DNA from 3 places in the Krasilnikovia sp. M28-CT-15 genome. Region 3 is predicted to be linked to each of the others. Evidence: predicted binding sites of a transcription regulator. Region 3 holds the regulator's gene; each other region holds the start of a gene.
The links. Region 3 encodes HrcA, which represses chaperone genes, less so after heat shock. Its sites were predicted from a motif close to GGTTNGCACNCTCNNNNNGAGNGTGCNAACC; they were not measured.

Region 1 (9,664 bases), 770 kb from region 3:
CTGCGGATCTGGGCGGCGGCGACCAGGTACACGTCGCGCAGCGTGCCGCCGAAGATGACCGCCTCGGGGTTGAAGATGTTCACCAGGTTGCCCACGCCGAAGCCGATCCAGTCGCCGACCTCGCGCACGGCCTGCCGCGCGATCCGGTCGCCACGCCGGGCCGCGTCCACGACCTCGAGGACGGCCTCGCTGCCGGACTCGTCCTCGCGGTGGGCCAGCCGCAGCAGGGCGTACTCGCCGATCTCGGTCTCCCAGCAGCCGCGTGACCCGCAGCTGCACGGGTGGCCCTGCGGGTTGACCACCATGTGGCCGACCTCCCCGCCGTAGCCGCCGTGCCCGCTGACCCGCCGGCCGCCCGCGATGATGCCGCCGCCGACGCCCACGTCGCCGTACAGATAGATGACGTTGTCGCAGCCGACGGCGGCGCCGCGGCTGTGTTCCACGAGCGCGGACACGTCCGCGACGTTGCCGACGAGGAAGAGTCCCGCGTCGCCGGGGTCGCCGTCGCCCAGCCCGCTGCCGAGTTCACTGCTCAGCTCGCCGCCGAGCTCGGCGCTGAGCGCGCCGGAGACGTTCTCGTCGACCCAGCCGATCGTCGGGGCGAGGCGGACCACGCCGTCGGCGCGGCGCACCATGCCGGCGATGGCCATGCCGCCGCCGACGCACCGGGCGTCGTCGGAGACCGCCCGGTGCATGTCGCGGATGAACCCGGCCAGCGGCTGCACCGCGTCGATCACCTGCATGCCGCGCGGCCGCTCGGCCTCCCGGCGGGCCAGGATGTGGCCGCCCAGGCCGACGCGGGCCGCGCGGATGCGGTCCACCTCGATGCTGATCGCGTACGCGTACACCCGCGCCGACTCGGGCCGGACGACCAGCGACGGTCGTCCGGCCCGGCCGGTTTCGCGCGGGGCTTCCTCACTGATCAGGCCGGCCGTGGCCAGCTCTGCGGTGAGGGCGCCGATGGTGCTGCGGTTGAGCCCCAGCCGGCTGGTCAGTTCCGCCCGGGAGGTGGCCCCGTGCACGTGTACGTACCGGAGCAGGGTCCCGAGGTTGTGCCGGCGGACCTCCTCCTGGCTGGGGCCGGCTCGCATCAGCGCGCCGTCCCCAGACCCAGGATCGTGTTCATCGGTTGCCGGTGGCGGCCGCTCTGCGCCGGGACAGCGCATCGACGCCGGCGGCGGCGAGCAGCACCAGGCCGGTGAAGATGAACTTGGTGCCGGGGCTGAAGTCCATCAGGCCCATGCCGTTGCCGATGACCGCGATGACCGCGCCACCGAGCACGGCATCGATGATCCGGCCCTTGCCGCCGAAGAGGCTGGTGCCGCCGATGACGGCCGCCGCGACCGAGTACAGCAGCACGTCGCTGCCGCCGGACTTCGGGTCGACCGAGCTGGCCCGGCTGGCGGCGATGATGCCGCCGACCGCCGCCATGAACGAGCCGATCATGAAGACCGAGATCCGGATCCGGTCGACCGGGATACCGGCCCGGCGCGCGGCCTCGGTGTTGCCGCCGACCGCGTACACGTGCCGGCCGTAGGTGGTGCGGCCCAGCACGAAGGTCCAGAAGATCGCCGCCACCGCCATGATCGGCACGACGATCGGCACACCCTTGAGGGAGTTGATGGCCGGGTTGATGGCCCGCTCCAGGGTGAGGAAGTAGGTCCCCACGAACACCAGGACGCCGAGGCCGACGACGCGGGCGAACACGATGCCAATCGGGTCGTGGACCAGCCCGCGGGACGCGCGACCGCGCACCTTGATCAGCTGGGCGGCCGCGTAGCCGCCCACCGAGACGACCGCGAGGATCCAGCTCATCGCGACCGACATGTTCTTGTTGGCCAGCGCCAGAACGAACGAGTCGTGGATCGAGATGTTCGTGCCACCGCCCAGCAGCAACAGCAGCACGCCCTGGAAGGCGAGGAAGGCGGCCAGCGTGACGACGAACGACGGGATGCCGACCTTCGCCACCAGGAAGCCCAGCACCGAGCCGATGATTACGCCGGTGATCAGTGCGGCCGGGATGGCGGTGTACCAGCTCCAGCCGTGGTTGGTGAGCAGCACGGCCATGACCGCGCCGCACACGCCGCTGGTGTAGCCCGCGGACAGGTCGATCTCGCCGAGCAGCAGGACGAAGACCAGGCCCATCGAGATGAAGACCACCGCGGCGCCCTGCGAGAAGAGGTTCCCGAAGTTCAGCGCGCTGAGGAACGTGTCCGGGCGGGCGAAGCCGAAGATCACGACGAGGACGACCAGGCCGAGGACGGCGGCCAGGCTGCCGATGTCGCCGCCGCGGACCCGCTGCCAGTAGCTCGTCACGTGGCTGCCGACGGTGGGCTGGACCACCCGGACGCCGCCCACCTCGGTCGTGGTGGTGCTTGTGCTCATCGGTCGTCTCCCGGCGTGATGTCGACGAAGTCGGAGGGCTTCTCGGGCGGCAGGCCGATGTTGCCGCTGCGCCCGGCGGTGATCAGTTCGACGACCTGGGAGTGGGTCACGTCGGTGGTCTTGACCTGGGCCGCCATCCGGCCGAGGTACAGCGCGGCGATCCGGTCGGCGACCGCGAAGACGTCGTTCATGTTGTGCGAGATGAGTACGACGCCGAGGCCGTTGTCGGCGAGCCGGCGGACCAGCTCGAGCACCTGGGCGGTCTGTGCGACACCGAGGGCGGCGGTCGGCTCGTCCAGGATGACGACCCGGCTGTTCCACAGCACCGCCTTGGCGATGGCGACGGTCTGCCGCTGGCCACCGGACAGGCTGGAGACGTGCTGGCGCAGGGACTTCACCGTACGGACGGAGAGGCTCTTGAGCGTCTCGCCGGCCATCTGCTCCATGGTGGGCTCGTCCAGGACGACGCCCCGCTTCTTCTCCCGCCCGAGGAACATGTTCTGGACGATGTCCAGATTGTCGCAGAGCGCGAGGTCCTGGTACACGACCTCGATGCCCAGCGCCGACGCGTCGCGGGGGCTGTGGATCGCTACTTCCTTGCCGTCGAAGAGCACCGATCCCGCATCGATCGAGTAGATGCCGCTGATGCATTTGACCATCGTCGACTTGCCGGCGCCGTTGTCGCCGACGAGTGCGGTGACCTCGCCGGGATAGACGTTCAAGGCGACGTCGTGCAGGACCTGTACGGGGCCGAAACTCTTGTCGACTCCGCGCAGCTCCAGAAGAGGTGTCGCGGCCACGGGTGGTTCTCCTTCGCTGGGTGACCGGGTGCGGGGCGGTGCGCCTGGCGGTGCGCTCCAGGGGGTGGGAGCGACGCCCGGCGCCGCCCACGCTGGTGGGCGTGAGCGGCGCCGTCGTCAGCTGCTGCGACTCAGGTCAGCTGATGCCGGCCTCGGTGCACAGCTTGGCGTACTCACCGGTGCAGAGCTGGTCCTTGGTCACGAAGCCGTCCGCGACAACGTCCTTGACGTTCGCCTTGGTGATGGACTTCGGGGTCAGCAGCACGGACTTGACCTCCTTCTTCGACTCCGGGTCGGTGACCGTGCCGGTGGCGGTGGTCGGCGCCTCGCCCTTGGCCAGCGAGATGGCGAGCGCGGCAGCCGCGTCGGCCTCCTGCTTGATGGCCTTGTAGACGGTCATGCACTGGTCGCCGACGAGGATGTTCTGCAGACCCTGGACGGTGGCGTCCTGGCCGGTGACCGGGACCTGGCCGTTCAGCTTGTTCTTCTTGAGCACCTGGATGGCCGCGTTGCCGAGGCCGTCGTTGGCGGCGAGCACACCCTTGATGTTCTTGTTCTGGGTGAGCATCTGCTCGAAGATCGTGCCGGCCTGCGCGTTGTCCCAGTCCGGAACGGACTGGTTCGGGCCCTTGGTGTACTCGCCCGAGGCGTACTTCGGGTCGAGCTGGGAGTTGTAGCCCTGCGCGAACAGCGTGGCGTTGTTGTCCGTCGGGGAACCGTTCAGCTCCGCGACCACCGGCTTGGTGTACTTCTTGGCGGTCAGGCAGTCGATCAGGCCCTTGCCCTGCAGCTCGCCGACCTTCACGTTGTCGAAGCTGACGTAGTAGTCCGCGCCGCCGTTGAGGGTCAGCCGGTCGTAGTCGACAGTGGCGATACCCGCGGCCTTGGCCTTGTCGAGCACGGCCTTACCGGTCCCGGAGTCCAGGTTGACGATCATCAGGACCTTGACGCCGCTGGAGATCATGCCCTCCGCGATCGTCTGGAACTGGCTCTTGTCACCCTGGGCGTTCTGGATGTCAGCCTGTACGCCGGCCGCGTCGAACGCCGCCTTGAGGTACTTGGGGTCGTCGGTGCCCCACCGCTGCGAGCTGGCGGTGTCCGGCAGGATGACGCCGACCTTGCCGACCGACGACGAGCCGCCGGTGGTGCCGCCGGACTTGTTGTCGTCTTTGCCGCAGGCGGCCATGCTGCCCGCGGCCACCAGGCCGACGGCAGCGAGGGCGAACAGTCCCTTACGCATTCCTGTGTTTCCTTTCGGGGTGATCCGAGGCTTCTCGGACTCTGTGGGTGTGCGCTGCCGGGAGTGTCGCTCCCCAGACGCCGTGGATCAGGAGCCGGTTTGTTGTGTCGGGCAACGTATTCCCGCTGTGCCGCATGGCACAAGATGTGGCGCGGCTCGATTTTGTTGTCCGCGATAACAATCCGGCAACGCGCCTGTGACAGACGGGCTTGCGCCATGTCTGGCGATTCGCTCCCGGCGTTGCCGATCGCTTGAGTTGCCCCACAAAGCGACGCTAGGTCACTCGCGGGTCCCAACTTGCCCGATCTCGGGTAAAAGATCGGGCTCGTGGGGTAACGGTGTCGTAACGGAACCTTTTGCTGGGTGGGTATGTCCAGATCAGGACCGGATTGCCGCGACTGTCGCGGCAGTCAGCCGGACCAGATCGGCGGGCTTGAGCGAAACTTGAAGCCCGCGGCGGCCCGCGGAGATAACCATCTGATCAAGGTCCAGCGCAGAGTCGTCGATTACTGTGGGTAAGCGCCGCCGCTGCCCCAGCGGGCTGATCCCGCCTCGTACGTACCCGCTGCTGCGCTCGGCCGCCGCCCGGTCCGCGAGCGTGGCGCGCTTGCCGCCGACCGCCGCGGCCAGGGCCTTGAGGTCCAGATCGCCGGTCACGGGTACGACCGCGACGGTCAGCTCGCCGTCGACGTCGGTGATGAGCGTCTTGAACAGCCGGTGCGGGTCGACCCCGAGGGCCGCCGCCACCAGGGCGCCGTAGTTCGGCGCGTCCGGCGAGACCTCGTACGGGTGCAGCTCGTACGCCACCTTCTCGGCGCTCAGCAGCGCCGTCGCGGGGGTGCCCGCGCTCTTCTTCGCCACGCGCGAAGGCTAGCGTCCCGCGGCGCCCGCGACGCCGCGCGCCACAGTGTCTCCCGCCGGTTGGTACCCGGCGTCCTCAGTGCGGGGTGGCGATGTCCTCAGTGTGGTGTCGGGGGTCACGGAGCCGCGCACAGCAAGGCCGTCGGCGCATCCGCGATCCGGGTCAGCACCAGCGACGCGGCGTTCGGACCGGACAGTCGCAGATCCTGGCGCAGCCGCTCCGGTTCCAGCGCCGAGCCGCGCTTGCGGATCTCCAGCCGCCCGACGCCCCGCTCCCGCAGCAGCGCCCGCAGCCGCTTCAGCGAGAACGGCAGCACGTCGGTCACCGCCAGCCGTCGCCCGAGCGGCGTGTCGACCGGGTCGTCGGTGTAGACGTACGCGATCTGAGGGTCGGCGAGGCGCCCGCCGATACCGGCGGCGAACTCCGCGACCAGATGGGCGCGGACCACCGCCGGGTCCGGGTCGTACAGGTACGCCCCGACCGGGCCCACCGCCGCGGCCGCGCTCCCGGAGCCGGTCAGCGTGACCGGCTCCGCGCCGCGCAGCACGGTGGCCCGGCGCGGCACCGTCGCCAGCGGGCCGCACCAGAACGCGGCCTCGACGAGGTCGCCGTCGACGCTGACCCACTCACCCTCGGCCCCTGGGGGCAGCAGGGCGTGGTCGATGCCCGGCGCCAGTTTCAGGACGGTACGCGGCACCCGGGCGGGCAGTCCCGCGACGAAGCCCCACGGCGGCGACCACGAGTCGGGGTTCATGGCCCGGCCCCGGCCGGTGCGCCGGGCCGGGTCGGCGAAGACCGCGTCCGCGCCCGCGAGGTCCACGGTCGTCGCGTCGGCGCACGCGACCGTGATCAGCCTGTCCAGCCCGGCGGCGGCGGCGTTCGCCGCGGCCAGCGCGGCGGTCAGCGGGTCGGCGTCCACCGCGTACACCTGGATGCCGGCGCGGGCCGCGGCCAGCGCGTCCGCGCCCAGCCCGCAGCCCAGATCGGTCAGGGTGGTGACCCCGGCGGCGCGCAGCCGGGCCGCCCGCCGGTCGGCGACCACCGCGCGGGTGGCCTGCTCCAGGCCCGCCCGGGTGAAGAACATCGCGGCGGCCGCCGCGCCGAACTTGGCGGCGGCGCGGCGGCGCAGTTCGGCCTGGGTGAGCGCGGCCGCGGCCAGCGGCGGCGGCACGCCGCGGGCGCGTAGCCGCGCGGCGGCGGCGAGGGGGTCGGCGCCGGAGACCTCGGCGGCGGCCACGAGGGCGGCCGACCCCTCGGCGGTGCGCAGTGCTGCCAGCAGTTCCAGGTTCACGGGGAGTCATTCTCGCGGGTGGGGCGTGTTGGCACTCTCCTTGACGGAGTGCCAGTCCCGGCATAATCTCCGATTAGCACTCTCACTACGAGGGTGCCAGCCGCGCGGACCCGCCGGGGCCGCACGGCGAGCGCCAGGCGGACCGGCACCCGCGACGACGGCCCCGCCCGGTGGCATGAGGCATCCGGCCGGCCAGCTGGTCGGCGACGACACCAAGTACCCCAGGAGGGTATGCCCGTGACTACCGCGACCAAGGTTGCGATCAAGCCGCTCGAGGACCGCATCGTGGTCCAGGCGAACGAGGCTGAGACGACCACGGCGTCGGGCATCGTGATCCCCGACACCGCCAAGGAGAAGCCGCAGGAGGGCACCGTCCTCGCTGTCGGCCCCGGCCGCATCGACGACAAGGGCAACCGGATCCCGGTTGACGTCAAGGTCGGCGAGACGGTCCTGTACTCGAAGTACGGCGGCACCGAGGTCAAGTACGCCGGCGAGGAGTACCTGGTGCTCTCCGCCCGCGACGTCCTCGCGGTCATCGAGAAGTGACCTACTGACAGTGCTGACCGCCTCGGTCCGGTGTACCGGACCGAGGCGGTGGTGCGTGAAGGGACCTATACATGGCGAAGATCCTCAGTTTCTCTGACGACGCCCGGCACCTGCTGGAGCACGGCGTCAACGCGCTCGCCGACACGGTCAAGGTCACCCTGGGCCCGCGGGGCCGCAACGTCGTCCTCGACAAGAAGTTCGGCGCGCCCACGATCACCAACGACGGCGTCACCATCGCCAAGGAGATCGACCTCACCGACCCGTACGAGAACCTCGGGGCCCAGCTGGTCAAGGAGGTGGCGACCAAGACCAACGACGTCGCCGGCGACGGGACCACCACGGCGACCGTGCTCGCCCAGGCGCTCGTCCGCGAGGGCCTGCGCAACGTGACCGCGGGTGCCAACCCGATCGCCCTCAAGCGGGGCATGGACGCGGCCGCCGAGGCGGTCTCCAAGGCCCTGCTCGACAAGGCGGTCGAGGTCGCGGACCACAAGGCCATCGCGAACGTGGCCACCATCTCCGCGCAGGACGCCGCGATCGGCGAGCTCATCGCCCAGGCGATGGACCGCGTCGGCCGCGACGGCGTGATCACGGTGGAGGAGGGCTCCGCCCTCAGCACCGAGCTCGAGGTCACCGAGGGCCTGCAGTTCGACAAGGGCTTCATCTCGCCGAACTTCGTGACCGACGCCGAGTCGCAGGAAGCCGTGCTGGAGGATGCGTACCTCCTCATCAGCACGCAGAAGATCGCCAGCATCGAGGAGCTGCTGCCGCTGCTGGAGAAGGTCGTCCAGTCCGGTAAGCCGCTGCTCATCATCGCCGAGGACGTCGAGGGTCAGGCACTGTCCACCCTGGTCGTCAACGCGCTGCGCAAGACCGTCAAGGTCGTGGCCGTCAAGGCCCCCGGCTTCGGCGACCGGCGCAAGGCGATGCTGCAGGACCTGGCGATCGCCACCGGTGGCGAGCTGGTCGCCCCCGAGCTGGGCTACAAGCTGGACCAGGTCACCCTGGAGATGCTGGGCACCGCCCGGCGCGTGGTGGTCGACAAGGAGAACACCACGATCGTCGACGGCGGCGGCCAGAAGTCCGAGGTGGAGGACCGCGTCGCGCAGATCCGCAAGGAGATCGAGGCGTCGGACTCCGACTGGGACAAGGAGAAGCTGTCGGAGCGGCTGGCCAAGCTCTCCGGTGGCGTGGCGGTCATCAAGGTCGGTGCCGCCACCGAGGTCGAGATGAAGGAGCGCAAGCACCGCATCGAGGACGCCATCGCGGCGACCAAGGCGGCGGTCGAGGAAGGCACCGTCCCCGGTGGCGGCGCCGCGCTCGCGCAGATCACCTCGGTGCTCGACGGCAGCCTCGGCCTCTCCGGCGAGGAGGCCAGCGGCGTGGCGATCGTCCGCAAGGCGCTCGTCGAGCCGCTGCGCTGGATCGCGCAGAACGCGGGCCACGACGGCTACGTGGTGGTCGGCAAGGTCGCTGACCTCGACTGGGGTCACGGCCTGGACGCCGCCACCGACAAGTACGTCGACCTGGCCGCGACCGGCATCATCGACCCGGTCAAGGTGACCCGCAACGCGGTCTCCAACGCCGTCTCGATCGCCGGGCTGCTGCTCACCACGGAGAGCCTCGTGGTGGAGAAGCCGAAGGACCCGGAGCCCGCCGCGGCGGGCGGGCACGGCCACGGCCACGGTCACGGCCACCAGCACGGCCCGGGCTTCTGACCCGGAATCAGCTCCACGGAAAGGCGCGCCGGTCACCCGGCGCGCCTTTTCCATACCCGCCCACCTCGCCGTGCCCGGCTCGGTGTGGCACTGCCTTCGCGCGGTTTCGCCAACCTGGTTGGTCCGGCTGGACGTTGATGATTTCTGGTTAGCGCCGCACCGGAAATCATCAAGATCGAGCGCCTGGCGCCGGTGCGAGGGTGGGCGGTGGCGGGGGCAGGATAGGGGGGTGAAGCTCTCCGTCCGGGCCGGGCTGGCCGGTGTCGCGTCGGCCGCGGTCGCGCTCGGTGTCGCCGAGGTCATCGCGGTGGCGACCGGACCGCTGTCCGCGCCGCTGCTGGCCGTCGGGGGCGTCGTCGTCGACACCGTGCCGGGCCCGGTCAAGAACGCCGGCGTCGCGATCTTCGGCGTGCACGACAAAACCGCCCTGATCACGGGTACGGCCCTGCTGCTGGGCGCCTACGCCTACGGGGTCGGGGTGCTGGCACTGCGGTCGTGGCGGTGGGCGCTGGCCGGGATCGCCCTGTTCGGTGCGGTCGGCGTGGCCGCCGCGGTGACCCGACACGACGCCGGACCCCTGGCGGCCCTGCCCGCCCTGGTCGCCGCGGCAGCAGCGGCACTGACGCTGCGCATTCTGCTGACCTGGGCGGTCGACCCGGCACCGCCGGACGCATCGGATGCCGCGACCACCGACGCGACGGTCGGCCGCCCAGCGGGCACTGCTCGGGCAGGCGACGCTCCGGCGGGCGGCGGAGCGGATGGCGCGGGCCCCGCAACGCGCCCATGGGTCGGCAGGCGGCGATTCCTGCAGGGCCTCGGGAT
Region 2 (9,664 bases), 5.1 Mb from region 3:
GCTGCGCCTCGTAGGCAGGCGGCGTGCCATAACTCGGCGGGGCACCGTACGCGGGCTGCGCGCCGACCCCGTAGCCCGGCGCGGCACTGCCCGGCGGGACACCGTAGCCGGGCGGCGCACTGCCCGGCGGGATTCCATAGCCCGGCGGAACGCTCCCCGGCTGGACGCCGTAGCCCGGCGGGACGCTCCCCGGCTGAACGCCGTAGCCCGGCGGGACGCTCCCCGGCTGAACGCCGTAGCCCGGGGGGAAACCGCCTGGCTGGACTCCGTAAGCCGAGGGCGGCGGATACACCGGGTTCGAGGGATAGCCCCCAGCGGGCGGGTATCCGGGGGCGGGAGAGTAGCCCGGCGCATAGCCGGGAGCTGGAGAGTAGCCCGGGGCGCCGTAGCCTTGCGCAGGCGCGTAGCCGGACGGGGACGCGTAGCCACCCGATGGGCCGTAGGGGGTCGGAGCGCCGTACCCGGCTGGCGAGCCGTAGGACGGAGATGCGGCGTATCCCGGTGACGGGGCGAACTGTGGACCGGGCGCACCCCAACCGGCGGCGACCGGCACGGGTGGCGCCAGACGCACCGGCACAGGCACCACCGGCTCCTCGGGCGCGGGCACCGCCCGCGTCACGCCGTCCGGGAACGCGATCCGGTAGCCCGACCCGTCCCAGAAGGCCTGCGGCGCCTGCGGATCACGCCCCACGAACGTCGACCGGTACGCGGTGATCGCCGTCAGCAGGCGGCGCTCCTCGTCGGTGGCGTGCCGCACGTCCTCCGGCTTGCGGTCCAGGCCACGCTGCATCCCATCGCGCAACAGCGCCAGCTGGGTGGCCGCGAACTGGAATTCCCGCATCGCCTTGACCCCGGCGACCCCGGCGACCCGGCGGGCCCAGCGGCGGGCGGAGTGGCGGCGGCCCAGGCTGCCGAGCGCGGCCATCTCCGGCGGCGAGAACCAGCCGGTACGCACGTAGAACGGCAGGATGCGCTCGCTGAGCCGCCCCTCCCAGCCGCGCAACGCGATCGCGACGCCGACCATGGCGAAGAACAGCGGCACCATGAAGCCGATGTAGCCGTACAGCATGATGAGCGGCTGGCCGGTGGCCACCGACAGGGTCGGAAGCAGGTTGAACGTGCCGTGCAGCATCATGGCCAGCAGCAGGCCCGCGATCGGCGCGAGCCACCGCACCCGGCGGTCCGGCGAGCGGGACGAGATGCCCAGGCCGATGCCGGTCATCGAGGTGAACAGCGGGTGGGCGAAACCCGTGAACACGATCCGGACGATGAAGATGAGGAAGACGTTCTGGATGCCGGTGGCCGGGCCGTACTGGTCGGCGCCCGCCGCGTAGCCGTGGCCACCCAGGTAGAGCACGTTCTCCACCATGGCGAAGCCGATCGCGGAGATACCACAGTAGACGATGCCGTCGGTGATGCCGGACCACTCGCGGCGCCGCTTCCAGAGCAGCAGGACCGGGCCGAGGGCCTTCATCGTCTCCTCGATGAACGGCGCCACCAGCACCGCGACCAGCGCGTCCGGCAGCTTCGCCTGCTCGAACAGCCAGGCCACGCTCGTGTTGACCAGCAGCGCCACGGCGGTCGCCACGGCCGCGCCCCAGGCGAAGCAGAAGACGAGGTAGCGGGTCGGCTCCGGTTCGTACCGGTCCAGCCACAGGAAGCAGCCCACGAGGACGGGCACCGGCAAAATCGCGGCCACCAGGCCGATGACCAGCCCCGCGATGCCGAAGTTGTAGCCCAGGAAGACCAGCATGGCGATGGCGCACACCGCGATCAGGCCGATCACCGCGCCGAGCGGCAGCCACCGCCGCCATCCGCGCCGGTGCGGCAGATCCGGCGGCACCCCGTCCGGCCCGGACCAGGTCGCACCGGGGACGAGCACCGCGGTGCCCGGCGCCGCCGAGACCGGGCCCGGCACCGCACCCAGGATCGGCTGCGCCCCGACCGTGGGAACGGCGCCGAGACTCGGCACCGCACCCACGCTGGGGGGCGTGCCCACGCTCGGCGGCGCCCCCGGGTCGGGGGCGTTGTCCGCGTCCGCCGGCGACCAGCCGACGGGGGTCTGGCCGGCCGGAGGGTGGGCAGGCTGGTCGGGCGACCCGCCCGGTGCAACGTCGGCCATGCCGTCAGCCTAGCCATCCGGAAGTACCCGGGCCGCCCCAGCCAGCTTGACCGGGGCGCGGGCCGCTACCGGCGCACCCGTCATGGCCGCCGGTCACGCCCCTTTCCGCGCCCGCCACGCGCGCGCCCGTGCCACCCCGCCGCGCGGCGCACCAGCCGCGGCGCCTCCCCGTACTCGATGCCGGTGGCGCGGAGCAGGTCCGTGACCGTGGTGCGGATCTGCGCCACGACGACCCCGCCGGAGAATCCGATCTCCTCCGTGTACGCCTTGCCCGACTCGGCCGCGGCCCGCAGCGCCCGCTCCCGGGTGGCCACCGGCTCCTCCCCCTTGGCCCAGTCCTGCTCCAGCAGTTCCACGGCCTCGGCCAGCATCCCGATCGATGCGGGCAGCACGGCCGGCACGGGCTCGTCGTCGTCCAGCGCGGTGAGCACCCGGCGGATCAGCACCCGCACGTTGCGCAGCGCGTACGTCACCTGGTCGGCCCCGTCCACGTACTGGGCGAGGGTGCCGCGGTTGCGCCACCGGGCGGGGGCGAAGGCCACGTTCTCGCGGGCCGCCTTGGCGGCGGCCGCGTACCCCGCGAAGGTGGCCTCGGCCGCGCGCAGCTCGTCCAGGGCGGCGAGGACCCGGGCCTCGTCGCGGTCCGCCAGCGCCTCCGCGACCGTGCGGAGACCGCCCGCCAGCGCCTCGAGCGCGGGCTCGGCGGCATGCCGGACGATGGTCAGCGGGTTCAGTGGCAGCAGCACGGTCATCACGGTCAGGCCGACCGCCCCGCCGACCAGCGCGTCGATGAACCGCGTCCAGGGCACGCCGGTCGTGGAGGTCAGCGTCGCGACCAGCACGGCCGAGGACGCCGACTGCACGACCAGGGGCGGTCCCCCGCCGAGCGCCGTGGCGACCACGATGGCCAGCGTGACCACGAGGCCGATCTGCCAGGGTCCGGTGCCGATGAGCAGAATGATCGCGTCGCCGACGCCGATGCCGATCGCGACGCCGAGCACCAGCTCGGCGGTGCGCCGCACCCGTTGCCCGACCGAGGAGGCGAGCGTGATGACCGCGGCGATAGGGGCGAAGAACGCGTTGGCGCGGCCGATGACGTCGTGCGCGAGATACCACGCGAGTCCGGCCGCGACGCCCGCCTGAGCGGCCAGGAAGAAGCCCCTGCGGACTCGCGCCCAGCTGCCCTGTACGCCGGACCGGGACCGGCCGCCCACCTGCGCGAGCGCGGTCGCGAGCCCGCGCTGGCCCTCGTCGGTCACGCCCCGACCCTACGGGCCGACGTGCCAGGATGTGGCCGTGACCGATCTAGTGCACCGGTGGCGGGCGGCGGCCCGGGGCGTGGGAGCGAGCGCGCCGGAGGCGGATCTGGACTCGGCGGGCGGGTACCTGCTGGACCGCTGGTCCGAGCCGCAGCGGCAGTACCACGACGTGACGCACCTGTGCGCCGTACTCGAGGTGATCGACCGGTATGCGGACCTGGCGCCCGCCCCCGACCGGGTGCGGGTCGCGGCGTGGCTGCACGACGCGGTCTACGACCCGCGGGCGCTGGGCGATGCGAACGAGCGCGACAGCGCGGAGTTCGCCGCGGGCCTGCTCACCACGCTGGGTGCCCCGGCCGAGGTCGCCGCCGAGGTGTCCCGGCTGGTCGGGCTGACGGCCGGGCACGCGACCGGCGCCGACGACCCGGACGGCGAGCTGCTGTGCGACGCCGACCTGTCCATCCTGGCGGCCGACGACGACCGGTACGCGGCGTACACGGCGGCGATCCGCCGCGAGTACGCGCACGTGCCGGACGACGCGTTCCGGGCCGGACGCGCCCGGGTCCTCACCGCCCTGCTGGAACTGCCGCAGATCTACCGCCTCGCGCCGCTGCACGCCGCGTGGGAGTCGCGGGCCCGCGCCAACCTGGAGCGCGAACTGGCCACGCTGGCCGGTTAGACCGTGTGCTTGGGGCGGCGCAGACCCGCCGCGCGCAGCCGGGCGGCCAGCTCGCGCGGCGCGACCAGGGTGGCCCCCAGCCACAGCGCGACCGGGAAGCGGGCCGCCGGGATGTCGTAGTGGTCACGGTCGAATCCGCGCCGGGGCGCCCCGAGCATCTCCGCGAACGCGTGCAGCTCCGCGTAGGAGACGTCGCTGACCAGGTGGGACCAGAGTCGCCCCCGGCCCGGCCAGCGTGGCTCGTCGACGAGGATCAAAGGTCCACTTCGAGCAGGTCGGAGAGGCCGCCACGGTCCGCGGCGATGCCCCGGACGTCGGGCACGCCGATGCGGGCGGCGTCCGCGGCGAGGTCGTCCGGCATGGTCTGCGACTGCCGTTCGGCCTGCACCCGCGCCAGGTAGTGCTCGACCTCGCGGGTGCGCACGGCCGGGCTCCAGCCGAGCGCCTCCCCCATGATGTCGGCGGCGTGCGCGGCCGATTCGGTGCCGCGGTGCGCGGTCTCGATGGAGATCCGGGTACGCCGGGTCAGCACGTCGTCCAGGTGCAGCGCCCCCTCGGCCAGGGCCGCGTACGCGATCTCGGCGGCCAGGTATTCCGGGGCGCCGCGCAGCGGGCCCGCCAGGGCGGGCTCGGCGGCCATCATCGCCAGCAGGTGCGTCGTGAGGGTGCCGTACCGCTCCAGCAGGTGTTCCACCACGCCCGCGGTGACGCCGTGGCGGCGGGCGAGGTCCTGCCGGTCGCGCCAGGCCGCGGCGTACCCGTCGGCGCCGAGCAGCGGGAGCTGGTCCGTGCGCGAGGGCCGGACCGACCCACCGAGGCGGCGCGCCGCACGGTCGATGACATCGGCGGCCATCACCCGGTACGTGGTGTACTTGCCGCCCGCCACGAGCAGCAGGCCGAGCATGGGCTCCACCACGGCGTGCTCGCGGGACAGTTTGGAGGTGGAGTCCGCCTCGCCGGACAGCAGCGGGCGCAGACCGGCGTACACGCCCTCGATGTCGTCCGTGGTCAGTGGCCGGTCCAGCACGGTGTTGACCTGGTCGAGCAGGTAGCGGATGTCGCGGGCGGAGGCGGCCGGGTGGGCCCGGTCCAGCTCCCAGTCGGTGTCCGTGGTGCCGATGATCCAGTGCCCGCCCCACGGGATGACGAACAGCACCGAGGTCGCGGTGCGCAGGATCAGCCCGGCCTCGCCGGTGATCGCCGAGCGGGGCACCACCAGGTGCACCCCCTTGGACGCGCGCACCCGCATCCCGGGGCGTACCCCCACGTCGCTGAGCATCTGGGACATGTCGTCGCTCCACACCCCGGTGGCGGCGACCACCGTACGGGCGCGGACCTCGAAGTCGGGGGCGTCCGGCGCCTCCAGGTCCCGGACCCGCACCCCGACGACCTCGCGGGCCTGCCGGACGAAGCCGGTGACCCGGGCGCTGGTGACCACGGCCGCGCCCAGGCTGGCCGCGGTGCGGGCCAGGTTGACCACGAGGCGGGCGTCGTCGACCTGCCCGTCGTAGTACCGGATCGCGCCGGTCACCGCGTCCGCGCGCAGGCTGGGGAACAGCCCCCGGGCACCGTCGCGGGTCAGGTGCCGGTGCAGCGGCATCCCCCGCCCGGTGCCGAACACCCCGGCGAACGCGTCGTACGCGGCCACCCCGGCCCCGTAGTACGCCCGGTTCCAGGCCCGGGCGGGCGGGTTGGCGGACAGCAGCGGCACCAGGATCGGGACGGGCCGCACCAGGTGCGGGGCGAGACGGCTGGTGAGCAGGCCACGCTCGGTGAGCGCCTCGTGGACCAGGTGCAGCTCCAGCTGCTCGAGGTAGCGCAGGCCGCCGTGGATCAGCTTGCTGGACCGGCTGGAGGTGCCGGCGGCCAGGTCGCGGGCCTCGACCAGGGCGACGCTCAGGCCGCGGGAGGCGGCGTCCAGGGCGGCGCCGGCGCCGGTGACGCCGCCGCCGATGACCAGCACGTCGAACTGCTCGTCGCGCAGCCGGCGCAGGTCAGCGATGCGGCGGATCGGCGACAGGCGGCCGGCCGAGTTCCGGGAGACGGAGGGATCACGCACCCGTATGAGGTTAGCGCCCCCGGGTGTCACACCGGCGGGGGAAACGTGGCCTGTAGGCAGCGCGTGCGGGTGAGACCGGTGCCCGTCCTCGCTGCGGACGCGAAAAAGCGGGCCGCCGGAGCGGCCCGCTTTGACGTGGTGCGTGTGGGGGTGGACTCAGAAGTCCATGTCCCCGCCGCCCGGAGCACCGGCCGGGGCCGGGGCCTTCTCGGGCTTGTCCGCCACGACCGCCTCGGTCGTGAGGAACAGGGCGGCGATCGACGCGGCGTTCTGCAGCGCCGAGCGGGTGACCTTGGCCGGGTCGATGATGCCCGCGGCCAGCAGGTCCACGTACTCGCCGTTGGCGGCGTTGAGGCCGTGACCGGCTTCCAGGTTGCGCACCTTCTCCACCACGACGCCGCCCTCGAGGCCGGCGTTGACGGCGATCTGGCGCAGCGGGGCGTCGAGCGCGACCTTGACGATGTTCGCGCCGGTGGCCTCGTCGCCGGCCAGGTCCAGCTTGTCGAACGCGGTCTTGCCGGCCTGCACGAGCGCCACGCCACCGCCGGGCACGATGCCCTCCTCGACGGCCGCCTTCGCGTTGCGCACGGCGTCCTCGATGCGGTGCTTGCGCTCCTTCAGCTCGACCTCGGTGGCCGCGCCGACCTTGATGACCGCGACGCCGCCGGCCAGCTTGGCCAGGCGCTCCTGCAGCTTCTCGCGGTCGTAGTCGGAGTCCGACTTCTCGATCTCGGCGCGGATCTGGTTGACCCGGCCCTGGATCTGCTCGGCGTTGCCGGCACCGTCGACGATGGTGGTCTCGTCCTTGGTGATGACGACCTTGCGGGCCTGGCCCACCAGGCTCAGGTCGGCGGCGTCGAGCTTGAGGCCGACCTCCTCGCTGATGACCGTGCCGCCGGTGAGGATCGCGATGTCCTCGAGCATGGCCTTGCGGCGGTCGCCGAAGCCCGGGGCCTTGACGGCGACGGACTTGAACGTGCCGCGCACCTTGTTGACGACCAGGGTGGCCAGGGCCTCGCCCTCGACGTCCTCGGCGATGATGACCAGCGGCTTGCCCGACTGCATGACCTTCTCGAGGACGGGCAGCAGGTCCTTGACCGCGGAGATCTTGCTGTTGGCGATGAGGATGTACGGGTCGTCGAAGACGGCCTCCATCCGCTCGGCGTCGGTCATGAAGTACGCCGAGATGTAGCCCTTGTCGAAGCGCATACCCTCGGTGAGCTCCAGCTCCAGGCCGAAGGTGTTGCTCTCCTCGACGGTGATGACGCCTTCCTTGCCGACCTTGTCCATGGCCTCGGCGATGATCTCGCCGACCGTGGAGTCACCGGCGGAGATGGAGGCGGTGGAGGCGATCTGCTCCTTGGTCTCCACGTCCTTGGCGATCTGCGACAGCGCCTCGGAGACGCTCGCGACGGCGGCCTCGATGCCCCGCTTCAGGGCCATCGGGTTCGCGCCGGCCGCGACGTTGCGCAGGCCCTCGCGGACCAGCGCCTGGGCGAGGACGGTCGCCGTCGTCGTGCCGTCGCCGGCCACGTCGTCGGTCTTCTTGGCGACCTCCTTGACCAGCTCGGCGCCGATCTTCTCGTAGGGGTCCTCGAGCTCGATCTCCTTGGCGATCGACACACCATCGTTGGTGATGGTGGGCGCGCCCCACTTCTTCTCGAGCACGACGTTGCGGCCCTTGGGGCCGAGCGTCACCTTGACGGCGTCGGCGAGCTGGTTCATGCCCCGCTCGAGGCCGCGACGAGCTTCCTCGTCGAATGCGATGATCTTGGCCATACGGCGTTGTCCTCCTGGACACTCGCGGCGCCGGGCCTGTTCGGCCCCGCTTCCCGCACGTTGAGGATCTCTTCGGACGTCGCCACCTGGCGATGCGACGTCCGCAGGACGGGCCGGATAGCCCGCGACGACCGGCCTCGTGCCGCGGCGCCGATGGCGACGCCGTGACCGTGACCCCACCGTCCCGACCTGTTGGCACTCGCGTGGCGCGAGTGCCAATGACCTGTTTAGCACTCTGAGGTGGCGAGTGCAAGGACGCTCAGCCGCCCCGCACCCCCCTTGCGGGGAGGCGTTGATCACGCACGGTGAACAGGCGCGGGATGGCCACCCGACCGGCAGGCCAGCGAATCATCTCGCCGTTCGGCCCGGTGCGCCGACCGAACGGCGGAATCCCGGACGGGGGATTCGCCGGGCCCGCCCGCACCGCCGCGGACCGGCCCCGAATCACCCATCGTGATCAACCCAGGGTCCGGGCGCGGTCGGAATCCGGCATCCGGGTTGCCTCCCTGACCCATGACCGGTAGGCAGACAGCATGACCGGCACAATCGCCCGGCCCCGTACCCACACCGTCCACCGGGTCACCGCCGCCGACGCCGCCCGCAGCCGGGCGCTGCGGCTGGAGATGCTGGCCGACAGCCCGCTGGCGTTCCTGGAGACCGTGGCGCAGGCGGCCGCCCGCCCGCACGCGGACTACCGGCGGCGGATCGTCGAGGCGGCCAGCGGGGACGAGCTGGCCCAGTTCGTGGCGGATCCGGGCGGTGGTCCGCTGATCGGCCACGCGGGCGGGACGATGCTGCCGGACGAGCCGGGCGCGACCGTGGTGTTCGCCGTCTACATCACACCCGCGCATCGCGGGACGGGGGTGCTGGACGAGCTGGTCGAGGCGGTGGCGGACTGGTCGCGCGCCGCCGGGCGCCTCGAGCTGATGCTGGAGGTCGTGGTCGGCAACGACCGGGCGGTCCGGGCGTACGAACGGCTGGGCTTCGCCGACACGGGCATCCGGGTGCCGCACCCGGTCATCCCGGCCCTGACCGAGCTGCAGATGCGCCGCCGCGCCTGATGCCCCGCCCCTGGCACGTCGCGCGCACGGTGTTGACCGCGGTCAACGGCACGACCGCGGCGGGGCTGCTGGTGGCCCTGGCGAGCCGCGCGCGGTTGCGACGCGGGCGCGACGGGGTGCTCATCGCCGAGGGCTACCGGTACCGGATGCCGCCGGCCACCTGCTGCACGGTGGGTTCCGTGATCATCACCCGGCGCACCGCGACGTGGCTGTTGGACGATGCGCGGGCGGAACTGTTCGCCCACGAGAGCCGCCACGCCAGCCAGTACGCCGTGCTCGGCCCGCTGTTCTGGCCCGCGTACTGGCTGTCCTGCGGCTGGTCCTACGCCCTGACCGGCTCGTACGGCGCCCGCAACCCGTTCGAGCGGCATGCCGGCCTGGCCGCGGGCGGCTACCGGGAGCTGCCGCTGCGCCCCTGGGCGGCCCGCCTGTTCACAGCGCCTGCTGCCACTGGATCTCCGTGTCGGCCGGCCGGAAGCCCATCAGCCGATTGATGGCGAGCATGCGCTCGTTCGCCGACGCGTTGATGGTGTCGACAGCGGTCAGCCCCGGCCGCGCGGCGCGGATGTGGCGCAGGTTCTCCAGCTTCACGATCAGGCCGAGCCGGTGCCCGCGATGCGCGGGGTGGACGATGGTGATCTGCTGCCAGGCGTGCTCGGGAGCCGCGTCGGTCCCGGTCAATGTGCTCCACGCGACCAGCCGCCC
Region 3 (9,664 bases):
TCGTGCACACCGCGCTGGCCACGGCCCGCCGGGTGTAGCCGCCACCGCGAACCCCGGCCCGCCCTACGCTGGACGGGTGCTGTTCCGCGAGGACGCGCTCGAGCGCATCCGTACGGGCCGGGTGTCGGTGGTGTTCCGGCGCTGGCGTACCGCCCGGGTGCGCGCCGGCACCCGGCTGCGCACGATGATCGGCCTGATCGAGGTGCGCGCGGTCACCCGCGTGCCCGACGTGCCGCCGCAGGACACCGCGCCGGCCGGGTACTCCGACGTGACCGCGTTGCGCGCCGACATCCCGGGCGATCCCGCGAACCCGCTGTACCGCATCGAGGTGGCGTATGCCGGAGCGGATCCGCGGATCGCGTTGCGCGCGGACGTGTCGGGGCTGGCCGCGGTCGCGGCGGCGCTGGAGCGGATGGACCGCGGCGCCCGCCGCGGCCCGTGGACCCGCACCGTGCTGGAGCTGGTCGCGGCGCGCCCGGCGACCCGCGCCGCGGACCTGTTCGCCGACGCAGGCTATCCGGACCTGGCGTCGTTCAAGCGCGACGTGCGGCGCCTCAAGGAGCTGGGGCTGACCGAGAGCCTGGAGGTCGGCTACCGGCTGTCTCCACGCGGCCAGGCGCTGCTGGACGGCGACTGAGCAGCCACCGGGACCCGCGGCTCACCAGCGGCCCAGGCGGGTGGCGAGCACGGCCAGCGCGGCCACCCCGGCAGTCGAGGTACGCAGCACGGAGTCGCCCAGCCGCACCGGCACCGCGCCCGCGGCCACGAACCGGCCCAGCTCCGTATCGGCGATGCCGCCCTCGGGCCCCACGACCAGCACGATGTCGCCGGAGTCGGGAAGTTTCGCCGCGCTGAGCCGGTCGGTCGCCTCCTCGTGCAGCACGAACGCGGCCGTCGCTGTGGAGATCCGCGCCGCGACCTGCGGGGTGGAGCAGTCCGGCTGGCCGCCGACCGCGGGCAGCCAGGCGCGGCGGGCCTGCTTGGCGGCCTCCCGGGCGGTGGAAACCCACTTCTCCCGGGCGCGGACACCCCGCTCGCCGCGCCACTGGGCGATGGCCCGGGAGGCGGCCCACGGAACGATCTCGTCCACACCGACCTCGGTCATCGCCTGCACGGCCAGCTCACCCCGGTCCCCTTTGGCGATCCCCTGCACCACCACCAGGCACGGGTCCGGCGCGGGGGTCACGGTCCGCACGCCGAGTGCGACATCGATGCTGCCGCGCCCGACGCGCAACACCGAGGCGGCCACCGCGCCGCCCCGCCCGTCAGCCAGGATCAGCGCCTGACCGGCCCGCAACCGCTGCACGTCGGCAGCATGGTGCCCCTCGGGACCGGCAAGCGTGAAGGTCTGCCCCGCGGGCAGCTCATCGACGAGAAACAGCGGCGCGGACATGCCCGCACGGTACCGGTTGTGATCGCACGGACCTGGCAGGGTGCGGGTGCCCGGTCATGAGCCGTCAGGCGAAATGGGCGCCCGCGCCCGGTCTCCGCGGGAGCGACGGCCCCAGGCCCCGACGGGCCTGGGACAAAAATCATCGAAAGAAGATCAATGTCCGTTGAAGGCGTCGCGCATCCGCGAGAAGAAGCCGCCCTGCTTGCTCAGCTCGGCCACGTCCTCCCCGCGGGTCTTGGCGAACTCCCGCAGCAGGCGCTCCTGCTCAGCGGTGATCTTGGTGGGGGTCTTGACGTCGAGGTGGACGAAGAGGTCGCCGCGCCCCTGGCCGCGCAGGTGCGGCACCCCCTTGCCGCGGATGCGCAGCGTGGAGGCGGGCTGGGTGCCGGGCTTGACCTCGATCGCCTCCTCGCTGTCGAGGGTCTTGATGGTCAGCCGGGTGCCGAGCGCGGCCGCGGTCATCGGCAGCGTGACGCGACAGTGCAGGTCGTCACCCTTGCGGGAGTAGACGTCGTGCGGGCGTTCGTGGATCTCGACGTACAGGTCGCCGGCGGTGCCGCCGCCCGGCCCGACCTCGCCCTGCTGGGCGAGGCGGATCCGCATGCCGTCCTCGACCCCGGCCGGGATCTTGACGGTCAGGGAGCGGCGGGTACGGATGCGGCCGTCGCCCGCGCAGGTCGGGCAGGGGTGCGGGATGACCGTGCCGTGGCCCTGGCAGACCTGGCAGGGCCGGGACGAGACCACCTGGCCCAGGAACGTGCGCTGCACGGACTGCACCTCGCCGCGCCCGCCGCAGGTCTCGCACGTGGCCAGGTGGGTGCCGGGTGCGGTGCCCGCGCCGGTGCACTGGGTGCACAGCACCGCGGTGTCGACCGTGATCGGCGCCTCCACCCCGAACGCGGTCTCCACCAGGTCGAGTTCGAGGCGCAGGATCGCGTCGGCGCCCGGACGGGTACGCGGGCGCGGGCCACGGGCGCCGCCACCGGCCGCCGTGCCGAAGAAGGCGTCCATGATGTCCTGGAAGCCGACGAACGGCCCCGCGCCGCCGGGCCCGGCCGGTCCGCCGCCGCCCCCGGGGGCCAGCGGGTCGCCGCCGAGGTCGACGATCTGCCGCTTCTGGTCGTCGGAGAGGACCTCGTACGCCGCGTTGATGTCCTTGAACTTCTCGTGCGCCTCCGGATCGGGGTTCACGTCCGGGTGGAACTGGCGAGCGAGCTTGCGGTACGCGCGCTTGATCTCGTCGTCGGTGGCATCCCGGTTGATCCCGAGAATTCCGTAGTAGTCCTTGGCCACTGGGTTTCGAGTCCTCATGTCTGCCTACGCCCGGTGCGGGCACTCGTCGTCGCGAATCCGTCAGTTCTGTGCCAGCAGGTCGCCCATGTAGCGTGCCACGGCACGCACGGTAGCGATGGTGCCGGGGTAGTCCATGCGGGTGGGGCCGAGCACGCCCAGCCCACCGACGATGGTGGCACCCGGGCCGTAGCCCGTGCTGACCACCGACGTCGACCGCAGATTGTCGATCTTGTTTTCGTCGCCGATGCGGACCCGGGTGGTGCTCGGCTCCACCTCGCCGATCAGCTTGAGGAGGATGACCTCCTCCTCCAGGGCTTCCAGGACGGGGCGCAGGGTGCCCTGGAAATCCAGCACGCTGGCGCGCGCCAGGTTGGCCGTGCCGGCCAGGGCCACACGCTCCTCGCCGCGCTCCACCAGCGTCTCCAGCAGCACCGTGGCCAGGCACGCCATCGTGGTCCGGCGTTCCGGTGCGGTCTCGTCGACCAGGCCCTGGACCAGCGGCGGAGTGTCCGCGAGCTTCTGCCCGGCCAGTTTCTCGTTGCACCGGCGGCGCAGCTCCGTGACGTCGTCGGGGCCCACCGGGGCGGGCAGCTCGACCAGGCGCTGCTCGACCCGGCCGGTGTCCGTGATCATCACGAGCAGCAGCCGGGTGGTGGAGATCGGCACCAGTTCCAGATGGCGTACCGCGGACCGGGACAGGCTCGGGTACTGCACCACCGCGACGTGCCGGGTGAGCTGGGCCAGCAGCCGCACCGTACGGTGCACCACGTCGTCGAGGTCGACCGCGCCGACCAGGAACCGCTCGATCGCCCGGCGCTCGGCCGGGCTCAGCGGCTTAACCCGGGACAGCCGGTCGACGAACAGCCGGTAGCCGAGGTCGGTCGGCACCCGCCCCGCGCTGGTGTGCGGCTGGCGGATGTAGCCCTCCTCCTCCAGCACGGCCATGTCGTTGCGCACGGTCGCCGGGGAGACACCGAGCTGATGCCGCTCGACCAGGGCTTTGCTGCCCACGGGTTCCTGAGTGGCGACGTAGTCCTCGACGATGGCGCGCAGCACCTCGAGCTTGCGGTCATCGAGACTCATCGGACCCCTCCCCCCGGTCTGGTCGACAGCACCTGACTGGCACTCGGCTTGAGCGAGTGCCAGTCTACGTCGCCGCGGCCGATGGCGCGATGATCGCGCGCCACCCGGCCGGGGTCCCTTAGCCGACTGTCTATTCTTCGACGCCGTCCGCATGTTGACCTCGACCGTGTTGAGCTGCGGCCCTACCCTCTCTGGCATGACTGAACCGCCGCGCCCGCCCGGTGAGGGGAACCCTTCGGACCCCACCGCGCCGTTCAACCCATACACGGGCAACGAGCCGACCTCCGGGTCGGCTCCGCCGCCTCCGCCGGGGGCACCCCAGCCGCCCACGTACGGCACCCCGCCGCCCAGCTCCGGTGCCGGTGGTTACCCGCCGCCCAGCTCCGGCGCGGGCGGTTACGCTCCGCCGCCGTCCGGTGGCTACGGGCCTCCGCCCGGCGGCGGCTACCCGACCGGGGGCACCCCGCCGCAGTACGGCTACAACTCCGGCGGCACCGACGAGGACAAGACCTGGATCCTGGTCGCCCACTTCGGCGGCGCGGCGGGCGCGTTCTTCGGTGGTGGCGCGGCGGGCTGGATCGGCCCGCTGGTGGCGCTGCTGGCTCGCGGCAACCAGTCCCCGATCGTGCGCCAGCACGCGGTGGCGGCGCTCAACTTCCAGCTGCTGTGGACGATCATCGCGGTGGTCGGCTACGCGCTGACCTGCATCCTGATCGGTTTCCTCCCGCTGATCGCCGCGGTGATCATGGGTACGGTCTTCGGCATCATCGCCGGCGTCAAGGCCAACAACAACGAGCCGTACCAGTACCCGATGGCCGTCTCGATGATCAAGTAGCACCGCCGGTCGTGGCGCCGGGTCGCCCCCGGCGCCCGACCCCGCTACGGCAGCAGGTCGCGCACGACCGCGTCGGCCAGCAGCCGCCCGCGCAGGGTCAGCACCACCCGCCCGGCCGCGTACGCCGCCGGGTCCAGGAGTCCGTCGTCGTGCGCCCGCCGGGCACCGGCCAGCCCGGGTGCGTCCAGCGCGGCCAGCGGCAGCCCGTCGGCCAGGCGTACCCGCAGCATGACGTCCTCGGTGTGCCGGTCGGCGTCGGTGAGCAGCTCCCGGGCCTGCCCGGGCGAGACGCCCCCGGCCAGCCGGGCCGCATACGTTGTCGGATGCTTGACGTTCCACCAGCGCACCCCGCCGACGTGGCTGTGCGCCCCGGGCCCCAGGCCCCACCAGTCCCCGCCGGTCCAGTACAGCAGGTTGTGCCGGCACCGGGCGGCGGGCGTGGCCGCCCAGTTGCTCACCTCGTACCAGGACAGACCGGCCGCGCCGAGCGCGGCGTCCGCGGCCAGGTAGCGGTCCGCGGCCACGTCGTCATCCGGGTACGGCAGCTCGCCCCGGCGCATCCGCGCGGCCATCCGGGTGCCGTCCTCCACGATCAGGGCGTACGCGCTGACGTGGTCGACCCCGGCGCCGGTCGCGGCGGCCAGCGACGCGGCGAAGTCGTCCGCGGTCTCCCCCGGAGTGCCGTAGATCAGGTCGAGGTTCACGTGGTCGAACCCGGCCTCCCGGGCCTCGGTCGCGGCCTGCGGCGCACGGCCGGCGGTGTGCCGTCGCTCCAGCACCTGGAGAACCCCGGGCGCGACCGACTGCATGCCCAGCGAGATCCGGGTGTACCCGGCCTTGCGCAGCCGCTGCAGCGAGCGCGGGGTGACCGACTCCGGGTTGGCCTCGGTGGTGACCTCCGCGTCGGCGGCCAGACCCCAGGCGGCGTCGATGCCCTCCAGGATGCGGGCCAGGTCGTCCGGGTCGAGCAGGGTCGGGGTGCCGCCGCCGACGAAGACCGTGTCCACCCGCGGTGGCGGGTTGTCCAGCACCCGGGCGGCCAGGGCCAGCTCGGCCAGCACCGCGTCGGCGTAGCCCTCCCGGCTCGCCCCACCGCCCAGCTCACTGGCCGTGTACGTGTTGAAGTCGCAGTACCCGCACCGGCTGGCACAGAACGGCACGTGCACGTAGACGCCGAAGCCCCGGGCACCCACCTCGGTCAGGGCGGCGGCGGGCAGCGAGCCGTCATCGGGGACGGGCTCGCCGTCGGGCAGGGGACCGGGCATCTCTCAAGTGTGCACGGCCGCCGATAAGGTCGGGCGCATGGATCTGGTCCGTACCGCCACCGCCGCCGGGATCACCACCGTGACTCTGGACAGCCCGGCCAACCGCAATGCCCTGTCCAGCCACCTGATGGAAGAGCTGCTCGACGCGCTTACCGAAGCCCAGAACGATCCCGCCGTGCGGGCCGTGGTGCTCTCGCACACCGGCCCCGTCTTCTGCTCGGGCGCCGACCTGAAGGAGACCGCGCGGGCGAAGGAGGGCGCCCAGGTGCCCGCCGAGCTGCTGGCCGGTGTGCTGACCGAGCTGTGGGAGTTCCCCAAGCCGGTGGTGGCCCGGTTGGCCGGACCGGCCCGCGCGGGCGGGCTCGGCCTGGTCGCGGCCGCCGACATCGCCGTCTGCACGCGCGCGGCGACGTTCGCGTTCTCCGAGGTACGCCTCGGCGTGATCCCGGCTGTGATCAGCGCCACGGTGCTGCCGCGCCTGTCCTCCCGGGCGGCGGCCGAGCTGTACCTCACCGGCGACGTGTTCGACGGGGTGCGGGCGGCCGAGATCGGCCTGGTCACCCGGGCGGTCGAGGACGAGGCGCTGGACAAGACGGTCGCCGCGTACTGCGACTCGCTGGTGCGGGGCGGGCCGCTCGCCCTGGCGGGCGCGAAGCAACTGCTGCGCCGGGCGCCCTCCGGCTCGATCCGGGAGGAACTGGCCGAGCTGTCCGAGCAGTCGGCGGGCTACTTCCGCTCGGACGAGGGCGTCGAGGGGGTGGCGGCCTTCCGGGAGAAGCGCCCGGCCACCTGGATACCCAGCGCGGCGAACGGCTGATCGGAGAGTGACGCGCACCCGTTGACTACGCTGGGGTGCCAGCGAAGAGGGGGTGCGCGTGCGAAGACGGCCGATCGTCCTGATCGCGGTGCTCGTCCTCGTGGCCGCGGTGGCCGTGGTCACCGCGGTCAATTCCATGGGTGGCAAGCTGCCCCACCTCGGCCCGGATTGCATCGTCGAGGCCGACGGCCAGGTGGCGCTGGACGCGGTGCAGATGGCCAACGCCGCCACGATCACCGCGGTCGGCGTGCGCCACAAGATGCCCGAGCGGGCCGTGGTCGTCGCGCTGGCCACCGCGTTCCAGGAGTCGAAACTGGAGAACCGCGGCGACGGCGACCGCGACTCCGTCGGGCTGTTCCAGCAGCGGCCGAGCCAGGGCTGGGGCACGCCCGAGAACATCCAGGACCCGCGGTACGCCGCGGACAAGTTCTACTCCGCCCTGAAGAAGGTCAAGGGGTGGGAGAAGATGCGGGTCACCGACGCCGCGCAGAAGGTACAGCGCTCGGCGTTCCCGAACGCGTACGAGAAGTGGGCGGACGAGTCCGCGGTGCTGGCCCGGGCGCTGACGGGACGCGCCACCGGCGCGGTGGCCTGCACCATGGCCGGTGAGCCCGCGCTGCGCGGGGCCGCGGCGGCCGACGCGCTCACCCAGGCGCTGCGCCAGGACTGGGGCACGAAGGTCCCGGCGCGGGCCCGGCAGGCGAACGGTCTCACCCTGGCCGTGACGGATGCCGACACCGGCTGGCGGTATGCCCACTGGCTGGTCGCCCACGCCCGGACCACCGGCCTCGAACGGGTACGTTTTGCTGACCTTGAGTGGCGAGCCGAGGCGGGGAAATGGCAGCCGGTAACCGCGTCGGAGGCGGCGGGCGGGCGGGCCGTGATGGCCGAAGTGTTCCACTGACCAGGAAATCAACGGATGTGAGTGGATAATCCCGGCTGGCTCGGCCCTCCGTTCACATTGCTCTCCGTGGTGTGACGAATCATCGCAGGTCATAGCGCTGCGTATATATCGATATGGACAGACAGCTACCGCCCTGGTACTAGTAAGGGCGTGTCAGGGGCTGTGGAATGGATCGCGCTCGGAGCCGCGAGCGTCACCGCCGTCCTCGTGGGCGTCCACCGGAACAGACCCGCCCGCGTCGGGCCGTGGCTGCTCCTGGCCGGTGCGCTGACCAGCCTCGCGGTCGGCGACGTGTGCTACGCCCTCGGCGAGACGACCTCCGCCGACCTCTCGTACGCGATCATGTTTCCGCTCCTGGCACTGTGCCTGCTGCAGCTCACCCGCGGCGGCGCCGTCCTGGTCGACCGGGCCCGGCTCATCGATCTGCTGGCCTGCGCCTGCTCGGTCCTGCTCGTCGTCTGGGTCTTCGTGCTGGGTGGCACCGGCGACATCGGCGCCATCTCCGCCGCCGACGTGCTCGGCGACCTGCTGCTGATCGCGGTGGCGGCCCGCCTGACCGTGACGGCATGGCGCAACTGGTCCGCGCTGCTGCTGCTCGCGGGCGCGCTCGGCCTGCTGGCCGCCGACCTGACCTATCCGCTGTCCCCCGGCCCGCTCGCCGAGACCGGCTACACGATCCTGTACGTGACGTGGGGCGCCGCCGCGCTGCACCCGTCGATGGCCCGGCTGACCGCGCCGTACCCGGCGCACCCGACCCCGTGGCGCAGCCGGTGGGCCGCCCTGCTGGCGGTGTCCGTGGCGACCCCTCCGGTGGTACTGCTCGTCGAGGCGGTCACCACCGGGGTCACCGACGGGGTGGTGATCGCCGCCGCAAGCATGATCACTGTGGTGCTCACGTTCACCCGGCTGGCCGACTCACTCAGCCAGCACAGTGCGGCACTGACCCGTGAGCGGGGGCTCCGTGAGGCCAGCGCGGCCCTGGTGGCCGCCGCCGATCTGCCCGCCGTGAACGAGGCGGTCCGCGCCGCCGTGCACCAACTGCTGCCCGACGGCGTACGCGGGATAACCTTCGCCACGGACGACCGCCAGCTCGCCCTCGCCGCACCGCCCGTCGTGGACGACCGCCGGTTCGCACCCGGGGCAACCGAGCCGCGGCCGGATTCCATCGTCCCGGGCCACCGCGAGCGCAGCTGGTGGCTGCCCCACCCGGCCACCGCGGACGGCGAGGCGACCCTGGTCTGCCCATTGTGGCTGGAACCCCTCGCGGTGGCCCGGCCCAGCGGTGGGGCGCTCGTGCTCACCGGCGCCCGGGAGCTGCTCGGCCCGACCCGCGACACGCTGGAGGTGCTGGCGGGGCAGGCGGCCCTCGCACTGGACCGCATCTCGCTGGTCGACGCGGTGGGCCGCCGCGACAGCGACCTGTACCTGCGGGCGGTCATCCGCAACACCGCCGACGCCATGCTGGTCATCGACTCCGACCAGCACATCCGCTACGCCAGTCCCGCCGTACGCCGGCTCGTCGGCGTCGCGGAGCTGGCCCCGCTGGCCACCCTGCACGACCTCGTGCACCCGGACGACCGGGAGCAGGTGCGCCAGGCGTTGCGGGCCGAAGGGGACGGGGTGGTGTTCTGTGCGCTGCTGCGGCCCGACCACACCCAGGTGTTCGTCGAGGCCACGTACCGGGATCTGCGCGAGGACCGGCTGGTTCAGGGTTTCGTGGTGACGATGCGCGACGTCACCGACGGCCATGAGCCGGGGGAACGGCTCCCCCGGCTCGACCACGTCGGCGACCTGCCCGCCCGGGTGAACCGGCGCAGCGCCCAGCACAAGTTCCGGTACTGAGCGCCGCGCCGGTACTCGCGGGCAGGGCGGCCGACCGGCTCAGCGGGTGATGCCGCGGCGGGCGGTGGCACCGACCACCAGGGCGACCCCGACTGCCGCCAGCACCACCTGGAAGAGCAGCTCGGTCCAGTCCATGCCCTGGGTGTCCGCGACGCCCACCGCCCGGGCCAGCACCGTCCCCAGCAGCGCGGCGACGACACCGATCACCATGGTCAGCCAGATCGGGATGCTC

Region 1: groES (co-chaperone GroES) is a predicted target of HrcA. The motif match lies at 6,650-6,680, and genes of this name have one in related genera.
Region 2: groL (chaperonin GroEL) is a predicted target of HrcA. The motif match lies at 8,089-8,119, and genes of this name have one in related genera.

Annotation. Positions count from the first base shown of each region.
Region 1 is NZ_BAAGAK010000001.1:1,227,268-1,236,931, forward strand. Features, by position in the region: gene ACMCNO_RS05935 (ROK family transcriptional regulator) at 1-1,091, opposite strand, end outside; gene ACMCNO_RS05940 (sugar ABC transporter permease) at 1,123-2,385, opposite strand; gene ACMCNO_RS05945 (ATP-binding cassette domain-containing protein) at 2,382-3,185, opposite strand; gene ACMCNO_RS05950 (sugar ABC transporter substrate-binding protein) at 3,322-4,425, opposite strand; gene ybaK (Cys-tRNA(Pro) deacylase) at 4,804-5,286, opposite strand; gene ACMCNO_RS05960 (THUMP-like domain-containing protein) at 5,403-6,578, opposite strand; gene groES (co-chaperone GroES) at 6,810-7,124, shown strand; gene groL (chaperonin GroEL) at 7,196-8,842, shown strand; gene ACMCNO_RS05975 (molybdopterin-dependent oxidoreductase) at 9,072-9,664, shown strand, end outside.
Region 2 is NZ_BAAGAK010000001.1:7,079,881-7,089,544, forward strand. Features, by position in the region: partial or broken gene ACMCNO_RS32535 (PrsW family glutamic-type intramembrane protease) at 206-2,122, opposite strand; gene ACMCNO_RS32540 (FUSC family protein) at 2,203-3,381, opposite strand; gene ACMCNO_RS32545 (metal-dependent phosphohydrolase) at 3,419-4,060, shown strand; gene ACMCNO_RS32550 (DUF4031 domain-containing protein) at 4,057-4,317, opposite strand; gene ACMCNO_RS32555 (glycerol-3-phosphate dehydrogenase/oxidase) at 4,314-6,119, opposite strand; gene groL (chaperonin GroEL) at 6,276-7,898, opposite strand; gene ACMCNO_RS32565 (GNAT family N-acetyltransferase) at 8,432-8,959, shown strand; gene ACMCNO_RS32570 (hypothetical protein) at 8,959-9,453, shown strand; gene ACMCNO_RS32575 (GNAT family N-acetyltransferase) at 9,392-9,664, opposite strand, start outside.
Region 3 is NZ_BAAGAK010000001.1:1,993,514-2,003,177, reverse strand. Features, by position in the region: gene ACMCNO_RS09540 (hypothetical protein) at 77-637, shown strand; gene ACMCNO_RS09535 (16S rRNA (uracil(1498)-N(3))-methyltransferase) at 659-1,393, opposite strand; gene dnaJ (molecular chaperone DnaJ) at 1,547-2,686, opposite strand; gene hrcA (heat-inducible transcriptional repressor HrcA) at 2,747-3,769, opposite strand; gene ACMCNO_RS09520 (DUF4870 domain-containing protein) at 3,966-4,604, shown strand; gene hemW (radical SAM family heme chaperone HemW) at 4,649-5,869, opposite strand; gene ACMCNO_RS09510 (enoyl-CoA hydratase-related protein) at 5,907-6,686, shown strand; gene ACMCNO_RS09505 (hypothetical protein) at 6,739-7,590, shown strand; gene ACMCNO_RS09500 (PAS domain-containing protein) at 7,741-9,432, shown strand; gene ACMCNO_RS09495 (GlsB/YeaQ/YmgE family stress response membrane protein) at 9,472-9,664, opposite strand, start outside.